Linked DNA regions of Caldalkalibacillus thermarum. The protein of the gene in region 1 interacts with the protein of each later gene in a pairwise test. Links are inferred from orthologs where the notes say so. Each region holds a gene or a part of one and is shown on either strand. Other genes may lie near its edges. The genes, in order: IEW48_RS08990 and tuf.

What was found.
Region 2: the proteins of IEW48_RS08990 (region 1) and tuf interact in binary tests that used the Bacillus subtilis proteins (3 or more experiments, as listed by UniProt). The link is inferred for Caldalkalibacillus thermarum from one-to-one orthologs.

The regions. Positions count from the first base shown.
Region 1 is NZ_BMKZ01000019.1:989-9,815, reverse strand. Bases 2,122-4,936 are described here. They hold IEW48_RS08990 (rod shape-determining protein), read left to right. Parts: upstream 2,122-2,935; coding sequence 2,936-3,937; downstream 3,938-4,936. Other genes in these bases: IEW48_RS08980 (flagellar hook-basal body protein), read left to right, coding at 4,928-4,936; IEW48_RS08985 (flagellar hook-basal body protein), read left to right, coding at 3,973-4,899; spoIIID (sporulation transcriptional regulator SpoIIID), read left to right, coding at 2,466-2,789; spoIIQ (stage II sporulation protein SpoIIQ), read left to right, coding at 2,122-2,254. In the rest of the region: IEW48_RS09010 (AbrB/MazE/SpoVT family DNA-binding domain-containing protein), read right to left, coding at 1-108; spoIID (stage II sporulation protein D), read left to right, coding at 290-1,300; more of spoIIQ, read left to right, coding at 1,397-2,121; more of IEW48_RS08980, read left to right, coding at 4,937-5,788; IEW48_RS08975 (DNA-directed RNA polymerase subunit beta), read left to right, coding at 5,814-6,086; pgsA (CDP-diacylglycerol--glycerol-3-phosphate 3-phosphatidyltransferase), read left to right, coding at 6,183-6,719; 3-hydroxyacyl-ACP dehydratase FabZ, read left to right, coding at 6,882-7,316; IEW48_RS08960 (hypothetical protein), read left to right, coding at 7,481-7,630; IEW48_RS08955 (YveK family protein), read left to right, coding at 7,819-8,568; IEW48_RS08950 (CpsD/CapB family tyrosine-protein kinase), read left to right, coding at 8,558-8,827. UniProt on the Bacillus subtilis protein: Forms membrane-associated dynamic filaments that are essential for cell shape determination. Acts by regulating cell wall synthesis and cell elongation, and thus cell shape.
Region 2 is NZ_BMKZ01000012.1:31,801-34,853, reverse strand. The notes cover bases 177-3,053. They hold tuf (elongation factor Tu), read left to right. Parts: upstream 177-958; coding sequence 959-2,149; downstream 2,150-3,053. Other genes in these bases: rplC (50S ribosomal protein L3), read left to right, coding at 2,949-3,053; rpsJ (30S ribosomal protein S10), read left to right, coding at 2,536-2,844; fusA (elongation factor G), read left to right, coding at 177-802. In the rest of the region: more of fusA, read left to right, coding at 1-176. UniProt on the Bacillus subtilis protein: GTP hydrolase that promotes the GTP-dependent binding of aminoacyl-tRNA to the A-site of ribosomes during protein biosynthesis.

The DNA.
Region 1 (8,827 bases):
CGCTATCTGACTAGGGATACGAACGGCAAGGCTGTTCCCCCATTTTTGTACTTTGGTGGTCATGACAACCTCTCCTTTTTCTTGCTTTGTGCCCTCTCCTGATTTCATTCTAACACCTCCATTTCGAATTGTATATACATAGTTTATACATTTGTCTACAAAATGATTCACAAAAATAGAAAAAGTCTTTGGCTTAGAAGGCATAATCCACCCGCCGTGCCCATAAGATGTATTGTACGCAAAGAAGTGGACAAGACCGACAACCAAACAGGCGGGAGTGAAACCAAGCATGCGATCCGTGTTGATCATCACCATTGGATTACTGATTGTGCTCTTAATCGTCCCCAGTGTTGTGGTTCAATTTTTGCCGCACGGGGCCGGACAAGCTGCCGGAGAAGTGGTGCAGCTTAAACGGCCTGATCCCGGGGAAGCCCCTGTCCCCGACATTATGGTGCGCGTCTACCGTACCAACACCAAAACTATTGAAAAGGTGCCTCTGGAAGAATATGTGCGCGGGGTGGTGGCCTCGGAGATGCCCCATGACTTTGAGCTGGAAGCGTTAAAAGCCCAGGCCATGGCCGCCCGCACCTATATTATCCGCCGCTTGATAGAAAAGGATTTCAACGATGCGCCGGAGGGAGCGGACGTCCGTGACGATACAGGCCATCAGGTGTACCAAAACGAAGCGGAATTAAGGCGGCGGTGGGGAAAAGCTTATGCCCACAAAATCAGCCGCATCAACCAGGCTGTCAATGAGACCAGGGGCAAAGTGATCACCTATCAAGGCAAGCCTATTGACGCCACCTTTTTCTCCACCAGCAATGGCTACACGGAGAACTCGGAGGATTACTGGGGCAAACAGATCCCCTACCTGCGCAGTGTGGAAAGCCCTTGGGACAAGGAATCCCCCCGCTTTGAGCAACAGATGCGCTTCAGTCTGGACGAGTTTCAGCAAAAACTGGGGGTTCAGCTGTCTCTGCCCGCCTCCAGCGGCCAGCCCTTTGCCGAAATAGTGTCCCGCACCGAAGGGCAGCGGGTCAAAGAAGTACAGGTGGGTGACCGCACCTTTACAGGCAGAGAGATCCGGGAGCTGTTGGGGTTGCCTTCCTCCGATTTTCAGTGGACCATAGCAGGCAACGAAGTGGTGATTACCACCGCTGGTTACGGCCACGGGGTAGGCCTGAGCCAGTACGGCGCCAACGGCATGGCCAAAGAAGGCTATACAGCCGATGACATTGTCCGGTATTATTATCAGGATGTAGCCATTGAAGATTACCGCCAGTGGATTGTGAAAAAATAAATATAACCATAAGCCGGGGGAATAATAAAAAAATTTTGCCTCAGCAACGTATAAAGCGGTTAAAAATGGCAATAATGGTTGCTGAGGTGATGAACAATGAAAGAAGACCAAAACAAACTGTCTTCTCAACGTGAAGAAGAGACTCCCATTCCTTCTTCACTCTGGAAAAAACTAATCAAAAAGAAATGGTTTTTTCCGGCCGTCTACTTAGCGGCAGCAGCCCTCATCCTTGCGCTTATCACCTGGTATCAGAACAACAACTTAGATTACGCCCTTGACTCAGATGAACTGTATGAATCCATCGGCTATGAAAGTGAAGGGGAGACGCAAGAGGGCCTGACCGATGAAGAAGGTTACCTTGATCCTGATGCACTGCCTGTCACTGGTCCGTCAGAAGAAATGATCTGGCCTGTGGCCGTTGGTGACGACATCCAGGTCGTCCTGGGCTTCTTTGACGATGAGGCCAGTGAAGAGGAGCAACTGAACGCCATGGTGCAGTATGAGCGTTCTTTCCACCCCAACCAGGGCCTCGATTTCGCCCACAAAGGCGGGGAAACCTTTGATGTGGTAGCCGCTCTGTCCGGCACCGTGACAAAAGCCGATAAAGATCCTCTGGTCGGCTACTTTGTGGAACTGGAGCATGAGAACGGGCTGGTTACCGTTTATCAAGGGTTGGAGGACGTACAAGTGGCTGAAGGTGACCAGGTGAAGCAGGGTGAGCTCTTAGGACGCGCCGGGCGCAGCATCTTCAAGCAAGACTTAGGTGTACACGTCCACTTCCAGGTTAAAGAAAACGGGGTTCCGGTTAATCCCTACAACTTCTTGTCTGATATGACCGACACGGAAGAGACGGAGAAGGAAGAAACGCCTCAAGCGGAAGATGCCGCCCGCGAACAAGATGATGAACAAGATGATGCTGCCTCTCGGCAAACCGATGCCCAAGACGGAGAATAACAGCGGCACGACAAACAGCTTCAAACCGTAATTCCCCCCTTTTACCATATAAAGCCTGAAAAAGCATCCCTTTGCATTGGGACAAGCTTTTTCAGGCCTTTTAATTTTAAGAGAAAATCATGTTTTTGGCTTGTCAGGCTTGGATTTAAAGCATATCTGACTTTTTTGGCAAATATAATGTATCAGATTAAACGTACAGGAGGCGAGGGGAGTGCAGGATTACATCAAGGAGCGAACCTTAAAAATCGGTCTGCACATCGTGGAAACCAGGGACACGGTTCGCCAAATTGCCAAAGCATTTGGTGTATCCAAAAGCACAGTGCACAAAGATCTGACCGAACGGCTGCCCGAAATCAATCCCGAACTGGCTAACGAGGTGAAAAAGATACTGGAATATCACAAATCCGTGCGCCATTTACGGGGAGGGGAAGCAACCAAAATCAAGTATAAGCGTGAGAAAAAGCAGCAGACTAAAGGACAAACGGCTGTCGTCAACGCCCAGGAAAACGAAAAAGCACGTTCGTACACAAATTAAAAAATTCGACGCAAAATGGCAAATTTTTAACGTCAGAAAAAAGGAATTCCCTGAACGGATTGCGAAATATATATTCATACATATTTAAGCCAAGATATGACAACGGGAGAACCAAGGTTAGTGGATATACAGGGAGGGCAATAAAGATGTTCAGTCGAGACATTGGCATCGATCTGGGAACGGCCAACGTGTTGATTCATATTAAGGGCAAAGGGATTGTGCTGAATGAACCCAGTGTTGTGGCTGTTGACAAAAACACAGGGAAAGTGCTGGCTGTTGGGGAAGGAGCCCGACGGATGGTCGGACGGACACCAGGAAATATAGTAGCCATTCGCCCCTTGAAAGACGGCGTCATCGCTGATTTTGACATAACGGAAGACATGCTGAAACATTTCTTGCAAAAAATCGGGGTCAGGGGCTTTTTCAGCTCTCCGCGCATATTGATCTGTTGTCCAACCAACATTACCTCCGTGGAACAAAAAGCGATTCGTGAAGCAGCCGAAAAAAGCGGCGCCAAACGCGTCTTTTTAGAAGAGGAACCGAAAGTGGCAGCCATTGGTGCGGGCATGGACATTTTCCAACCTAGTGGAAATATGGTTGTCGATATTGGCGGTGGTACAACGGATATTGCCGTGCTCTCCATGGGAGACATTGTCACCGCCTCTTCTATCAAGGTGGCAGGGGACAAGTTCGATCAAGCCATACAGCACTTTATTAAACGGAAGTACAAGCTGTTGGTCGGGGAGCGCACCGCAGAAGACGTGAAGCATAAGATCGCTACTGTATTTCCTGATGCCCGTCAGGAAGAGATGGACATCCGCGGGCGGGATCTGGTCTCCGGTTTGCCCAAAACGGTGACGGTGACATCGGGTGAGATTTATGAGGCCTTAAATGAACCGGTCGAGCAGGTCATTACGGCGGCCAGAGGCGTACTGGAGCGGACGCCGCCGGAATTGGCGGCCGATATTATTGACAGAGGCATCATGCTCACCGGCGGGGGCGCCTTGCTGTACGGCATGGACATGCTGTTGGCTGACGTCCTGCAAGTGCCTGTGCTGGTGGCAGACGACCCGATGACCTGCGTCGCCAAGGGGACAGGCCTCATGTTAGAAAACTTAGACCGCATCCCCAAAAAAGCACTGGTTTAAGCTCTAAGCCATGAGACTGAAAGGGAGAGGAGAGCATGTTTAAAGGAATCTACAGCGCTGCATCTGGCATGATTGCCGCTGAACGGGTGCAGGAGATATTGAGCCACAACTTGGCTAATGCCCAGACACCCGGCTTTAAACAGGACCGGGCAGCGGTACGTTCGTTTCCAGAAATGCTGCTTCAGCGCTTGGAGGCTTCCCCTTCGTCCCGGGCCGGCCGCAGTCAGCCGGGAAGGGGAGGGCGTCTGGAAACACCCATTGGCACGTTACATACCGGGGTGTACATGCAGGAAAGCATCCCCCGCTTTGGACAGGGGCCGCTCCAGGAAACAGGGCGGGCTCTGGATGTGGCTATTGTGGACCAATACTTGCCCCCCAATCCTGAGACGGGACGCCGGGGACACCTTTTCTTCGCTGTACAAGCGGGAGACGGTGAGATCCGCTATACCCGCAACGGTCAATTTGTACTGGACCAGGACGGTTATCTGGTCACACCCGAAGGTTATTATGTGCTGGATGAGACGCTCAATCCCATCTATGCCGGCCATGACCGGCTGGTGATCTCAGAAGACGGGCGGGTGCTCCTTGATCCCCAGGCCGCTGGTGGTGCCCCGGCGGATGTGAATCCTGAGCCCCGGTTGTGGCTGGGGTACACGGAACACCCTGAACGCTTGATCCGGGAGAGGCATGGCCTGTGGCGCTGGCCGGGAGGAGAAGGAGAGGAACCCTTTGCCGAACCGCAATTGGCCGCCAATGTTCCCTTTTTAACTGACCCGGCCAATCCAGGAGGGATCCCGTTTGCCCTTAAACAGGGCTTCCTTGAGCAGTCCAACGTGGATGTGACCCAGACCATGACCCAGATGTTGATGCACTACCGCCTGTATGAAGCCAATCAAAAGGTGTTGCAAACGTATGACCGTAACATGGAGCTGGCGGCCAACCAGATTGGCAAGTTGTATTAATGACTGAAGGAGAGGGGGGAATCCTGTCATGAACCGCGTCATGCTGACCTCAGCAGCCACTTTGCGCCAATTACAGCTTAAAGTGGATACCCATGCCCACAATCTGGCCAATCTCAATACAGCCGGTTTTAAACGGAGAGAAGCGGCTTTTCAGGATCTGTTAACCCGCCAGCTCCACAACCAGCCCCATCTCCGGCAGGAAGCGGGCCGCCTGACGCCTTACGGGGTGCGTCTCGGACATGGGGGCCGCGTCAGCCAAACCCTCTTGCGCACCGAGCAAGGCGGCATGATCATCACAAACCGTCCGCTCGATTTTATGATTGAAGGTCCCCACGCCTGGTTCTGCCTGGCATCGATCAACAATGCTGAAGCGGGTGGCGGACAACAGGAAGTGGTCTATACCCGGGACGGACGTTTCCACCTGGCCCCCCATCCTGATCTGGCTGGCTTTGTGCGGCTGGTGGCGGCTGACGGTTCGCCGCTTTTGGCAGCAGACGGCGGGCAGATTACATTTCCGGCCCATTATGATACAATAGAGCTCAGGGAAGATGGAACACTTGCGGCCTATCAGGCCCAAACACCCGAGAACCGTGTGGAATATGTCCTGGGCTTGGCCTATATCGAGCGGCCTGATCAGCTCGTAGCCATGGGTGAGAACCGTTTCCGCTGGCCTGGGGAGGAAGCAGAGATTGAAGTGCTGAACCTGGCCCAACAGGATCCGGCGGAGCGCACCATCCGTTTGCGCCAGGGGGCACTGGAAACCTCAAACGTAGACCTGACCCAGGAGATGACCCAGGTGATGGCTGCCCAGCGCCTGATGCAACTTAAGGCCCGTTCCATCTCCATTGCCGATGAGATGCTGGGCTTGGCCAATTCGATTCGTGCATAAGCCCTTGATGAAGGGGAAATTCTAAATGGGGACTCAGCAGGAAGAGCGACAACAGCTAGAGAAGGAGAAAAAACAAGGAAAGGAAAAAAAGAAAAAGATCATGCTGGTGCGCAAGCGTCCGCTCCGGCAGCGTATCTTACTGTTTATGGCCAAGTGGCTGTTTATTTTCTTCTGCTTTTTTGCCACGCTTGTGGCCGGGCTGATCGTTGGCTTTGGGGTGCTCGGCAAGGAAGACTTGCGGCTGGTGATAAACATCGAGACCTGGAAACATATCTACAATCTTGTCTTTAAGGATTAAAACGACCGAGGTAGAACATATACATCACTTAACTGAAGGAACTTCGGTAGCACGGCCGAAGTTTTTCTGCTATGGCGCAGAGAGAGGAAGGACGCTATGAATGTACCCAATCTGATTACGGTTACCCGTTTTTTTTTCATACCGCTGTTTTGGATCGCTTTTTTCTCAGGTGTGGATTATGCCAATCTGCTGGCCTTTGCCGTACTGATTCTGGCCGGTGTGAGCGATATGCTGGACGGCTATCTGGCCCGCAGGACACAGCAGGTCACCGAGACGGGCAAACTGCTAGACCCGTTGGCGGATAAGCTGATGATGATTACCGTGATTCTGGCCTTTGTCATTGACGGACGCATCTCCTGGTTGGCGGCCGGTGTCTTTTTCAGCCGGGATCTGGGCATGATCTTAGTTTCCATGTTTGTTCATTTTCGGGGCAAAAGAAAAGTGCCGGCGGCCAACTGGCTGGGCAAGGCCACCACGGTCCTGTATTATATAGTCTTTTTGATGATTATGTTCCAGCTGCCTTACTACCGGGAAGGCTTGTGGGCGGCCATTGGGTTTTCCATCATTACCAGCTTGAATTACCTGTACACCTATCTGCGCATGGAGCCCAACGTGAAAAGAGCCCCCCAGTAACCAGCTGTTAGCTGGGAGACTCCTTTATGTGAACCCCAACTTCCCATGGAAAGCGGGGACATTTCATAGTCTGCACGCCTGATGAGGCTTTATACCTTAGGTTGGTCACCTGATTTTGGCCCAGGCTCAAATTTTATCCTGGTTCAGAGAGGAGACATGGACATGCTGGATATTGAACAGATTAAAGAGATCATCCCCCACCGTTATCCCTTTTTGCTGGTGGACCGTATCCTGGAGGTGGAAGAAGGAAAGCGGGCGGTCGGTCTTAAAAATGTGACGGCCAATGAACACTTTTTCAGCGGCCACTTTCCCGATTACCCCGTCATGCCCGGGGTGCTGATTGTGGAAGCGCTGGCCCAGGTGGGTGCCGTGGCCATCCTGAAAAAAGAAGAGAACCGGGGCCGGATTGCCTTCTTTGCCGGGATTGACAACTTCCGCTTCAAAGGGCAGGTGAAGCCGGGCGATACCTTGCACCTGGAAGTGGAGCTGACCCGGGTGCGGGGCTCTATCGGCAAAGGGCATGGCGTGGCCAAAGTAAACGACCAGATTGTGGCTGAGGGTGACCTGATGTTTGCCCTGGGAGAGAAGCAGAATTAACCGCGTTTTAAGACAATTTTTACCAGGTCTTTAAATAAATTTAATTGTTGTGGCCGCCGCCGGGCGGTTTTTATGTGCATCACGTCTGGTTTGCAATTCTCCATAAAACACTGGATACAGGGACATCCTAATCCATAGGACAAGCTTAAGAACGGATGATGACCATGACCCTTGTTCGCCTGGGCTATGTGGCCATGAGTGTCCACCTTGTCAATGCCTCGCCTTCCCATGATGAACTGAGTGATTGGCAGTGGATTCCGGCCATTCGGCCCCAGTTGGCCCAGTTAGGCCAGTTTGCAGCCGAAAAGCGCTAAACAATTTCGCCATCATGCCGATTATATTGATGTGGACATGTTTATGGACTTCTTGCAGGCCATTAAGGCAATTTGGGAAAAAAAGACTAGAAAATGCAGAGGAAGTTGTTTACAATGGACATGAGTCTTATAAAGGGAAACTGATCTAATGCTATGATTCTTCAAGAAATGAGAGATGGAGGCGTACTATGGAGAACCGGGAAGTGCAAGAGCTGGATTTAAGGGAATTGTTTGCTATTTTGAGAAAAAGATTATCCTTGATTACCCTCATAACCGCGGTGGCTGTTTTGGTGAGCGGCATTGTCAGCTACTTTATCATCACGCCCCAATACGAGGCCAAAGCGGAGATTCTGGTTAACCAGAGCCGCCCAGGCAATGAAATTAATCAGGGGGATATCCGCACTAACATTGAACTGATGAATACCTATCAAGTGGTCATTAAAAGTCCGCGCATCCTGGAGCTGGTGATTGAACGTTACAACCTGGACAAAACCTATACAGAACTGGATGAGCAAATTAACGTCAGTGCCGTACGGGATTCTCAAGTGATGGCCATTACGGTGACGGACCCCAGCCTGGAGCAGGCTGTCTATATTGCCAATGCCGTGGCTGAAACGTTTCAGCGGGAAATTGTCAACTTGATGAATGTCGATAACGTGCACATTATGGCCGAAGCGAAAGTGTCCGACAACCCAACACCGGTTAAACCCAAGCCGGTGCTGAACATGGCCATTGCCGGTGTGGTGGGTTTAATGACAGCCGTTGGCTTGGCTTTCTTGCTGGAGTACCTGGATAATACCATTAAAACCGAGCAAGATGTGGAGCGCGTTCTGGGACTGCCTGTCTTGGGCACCATTGGCCAGATGGAGGAACCTGCTGCCCAAACAGCCCGGGTGCGGCACAGCCGGCAAGTAGGAGGAGAACAAGTTGAAGTCTAGACAATCTGCACATAAACGACGCTCACTGATTACCCTGCAGGATCCCAAGTCACCGATTTCGGAAGCTTTTCGCACCTTAAGAACCAATATCCAATTTGCCAGCGTGGATAAGGAACTGCGCACCCTGATGGTGACCAGTAGCGGACCGGGAGAAGGAAAGTCCATCGTTTCAGCTAACTTGGCTATTACCCTGGCCCAAGCGGGCAAAGCTGTTCTGCTGGTGGATGCAGATATGCGCAAACCAACGGTGAACCATACC
Region 2 (3,053 bases), on another replicon or contig:
TTTGGCTAAGCTGGCCGAAGAAGACCCCACATTCCGTACCGAAACCGATGAAGAAACCGGCCAAACCACGATTGCCGGTATGGGCGAGCTGCACTTGGATATCATTGTCGACCGTCTCAAGCGGGAGTTTAAAGTTGAGGCCAATGTCGGGAATCCGCAAGTGGCCTATAAAGAAACCTTTACCACATCAGCTAAAGTGGAAGGCAAGTTCATCCGTCAGTCTGGTGGACGCGGTCAATACGGCCACGTTTGGATTGAATTTGAACCGCTTGAGAGAGGACAAGGCTTCGAATTCGTCAACAAAATTGTTGGTGGGGTTGTGCCTAAAGAGTACATTCCTGCCGTACAGCAAGGTATTGAAGAGGCAATGCAAAACGGTGTGTTAGCCGGTTATCCTATGGTTGACTTGAGGGCTACACTCTTTGATGGAAGTTACCATGATGTGGACTCCAGTGAGATGGCCTTCAAAATCGCCGCTTCCATGGCTTTGAAAGAAGCAGCTAAAAAATGTAATCCTGTTTTGCTCGAACCCATTATGAAAGTGGAAGTCGTTGTGCCTGAAGAATACATGGGTGATGTCATGGGTGACATTAACGCCCGCCGCGGACGGGTAGAAGGAATGGATACTCGCGGCAACGCCCAGGTGATCAGAGCGATGGTGCCCTTGTCTGAAATGTTTGGCTATGCTACCACATTGCGTTCCAAAACACAAGGGCGCGGCACATACACGATGGTCTTTGATCACTACGAAGAGGCACCCAAGAACATTGCTGATGCCATTGTGGAAAAATCAAAAGCATAACAGGCACAGCTATTGTCAAGCCCAGTTATCATGTTGTAAGCTAAGAAAGGATTCAGCTGGATCACCACATGGTGATGAATCCTTTCTTAACTCCTATAAAATCCCATACTTAAAAACTTAAAAAATAATTCTCTTAATTAAAGGAGGAACATCATAATGGCTAAAGAAAAGTTCGAACGTACCAAGCCGCACGTCAACGTTGGTACGATTGGTCACGTTGACCATGGTAAAACAACCTTAACTGCTGCCATTACCACTGTATTGGCTCAAACCGGTAAAGCTCAAGCTCAAGCCTATGATGCCATCGACAAAGCACCTGAAGAGCGCGAGCGCGGAATCACCATTTCTACTGCACACGTTGAGTATGAAACAGACAAACGTCACTATGCTCACGTAGACTGCCCGGGTCACGCTGACTATGTTAAAAACATGATCACCGGTGCTGCTCAAATGGACGGTGCCATCCTGGTTGTATCTGCTGCCGACGGCCCGATGCCCCAAACTCGTGAGCACATTCTGTTGTCCCGTCAGGTCGGCGTACCTGCTATCGTTGTCTTCCTGAACAAATGTGATATGGTTGACGACGAAGAATTGCTGGAGCTTGTTGAAATGGAAGTGCGTGACCTGCTCAACGAATACGAATTCGACGGGGACAACGTGCCTGTCATTAAAGGATCTGCTTTAAAAGCACTGGAAGATCCTACTGGTGAATGGGCTCAAAAAATCCTTGAATTAATGGATGCTGTAGACGAATATATCCCGACACCTGAACGTGATGTGGATAAACCGTTCCTGATGCCGGTTGAGGACGTGTTCTCCATCACTGGCCGCGGAACCGTTGCTACTGGCCGTGTTGAGCGCGGTGTTGTTAAAGTGGGTGACGAAGTAGAAATTCTTGGTTTGAGAGATGAGCCTAAGAAAACCACTGTTACCGGTGTAGAGATGTTCCGTAAAATTCTTGACGAAGCTCAAGCTGGTGACAACATCGGTGCCCTGTTGCGTGGTGTCAACCGTGATGAAGTAGAGCGCGGCCAAGTATTGATTAAACCCGGCACCGTAAAAGCACACAAAAAATTCAAATGCCAAGTTTACGTGTTGAGCAAGGAAGAAGGTGGACGTCACACTCCATTCTTCTCTAACTACCGTCCTCAATTCTACTTCCGCACCACTGACGTAACCGGCATCATCAAGTTGCCCGAAGGCGTAGAAATGGTTATGCCTGGGGACAACGTAGAAATGGAAGTTGAATTGATCTCTCCGATCGCTATTGAAGACGGTACTCGCTTTGCGATCCGTGAAGGTGGACGCACTGTAGGTGCCGGTGCCGTTACTGAAATCATTGAGTAATTGCAGACACAAGTCTGAAATAGCGTAAAATTAAAGAGGCTATTGGTGATCCGGCCAATAGCCTCTTTTTTGTGAGACATATTGTGTTATCATGGTTTATTTTCATATCCTGATCTGCTTATACCCTGTATCTTCCAAGTCCCCCAAAAGAGTTGTGCCTTGCATTTTACTTTTATTTATTATAAGATAGTCAAGTGCCAGACAGGAGAAGCTTGGATTTTTGCTTGCGTCCCCTTTAATCATTCGGTATAATAAGATTTGTTGGTTTTTAAGGGTGCGATGAAGCAGGAGGTTACCGACACACCCGGCCCCTTTGCCATGGGAGGTGTCGGATAATTTCTGCAGAGTAGGTCTGATTTTAAATTGGGCGAAAAGGAGGGACAAAAATGGCAAAACAAAAAATCAGAATCCGCTTGAAAGCTTATGATCACAGAATTCTGGATCAGTCTGCAGAGAAAATCGTAGACACGGCCAAGCGTTCCGGAGCTGAGGTTTCCGGCCCGATTCCGCTGCCGACTGAAAAAACGGTCTACACCATTTTGCGTGCTGTGCACAAGTACAAAGATTCCCGTGAGCAATTCGAAATGAGAACTCACAAGCGTTTGATTGACATTTTAAATCCCACGCCGCAAACCGTAGATTCTCTGATGCGCCTGGATCTGCCGAGCGGTGTTGATATTGAAATCAAATTGTAACATATCCGTTAAAAGCGGCGGATAGATATAAAGACGACTGATAGGAAATGGTTCACACAAGCGAGTAAAATAAGAGCTGAGAATATGATTAGGAGGTGGACTTCATGACCAAGGGTATCTTAGGTAAAAAACTGGGCATGACCCAAGTGTTTGCAGAAGACGGGACGCTTATTCCTGTAACGGTTATCCAAGCTGGTCCGTGTGTGGTC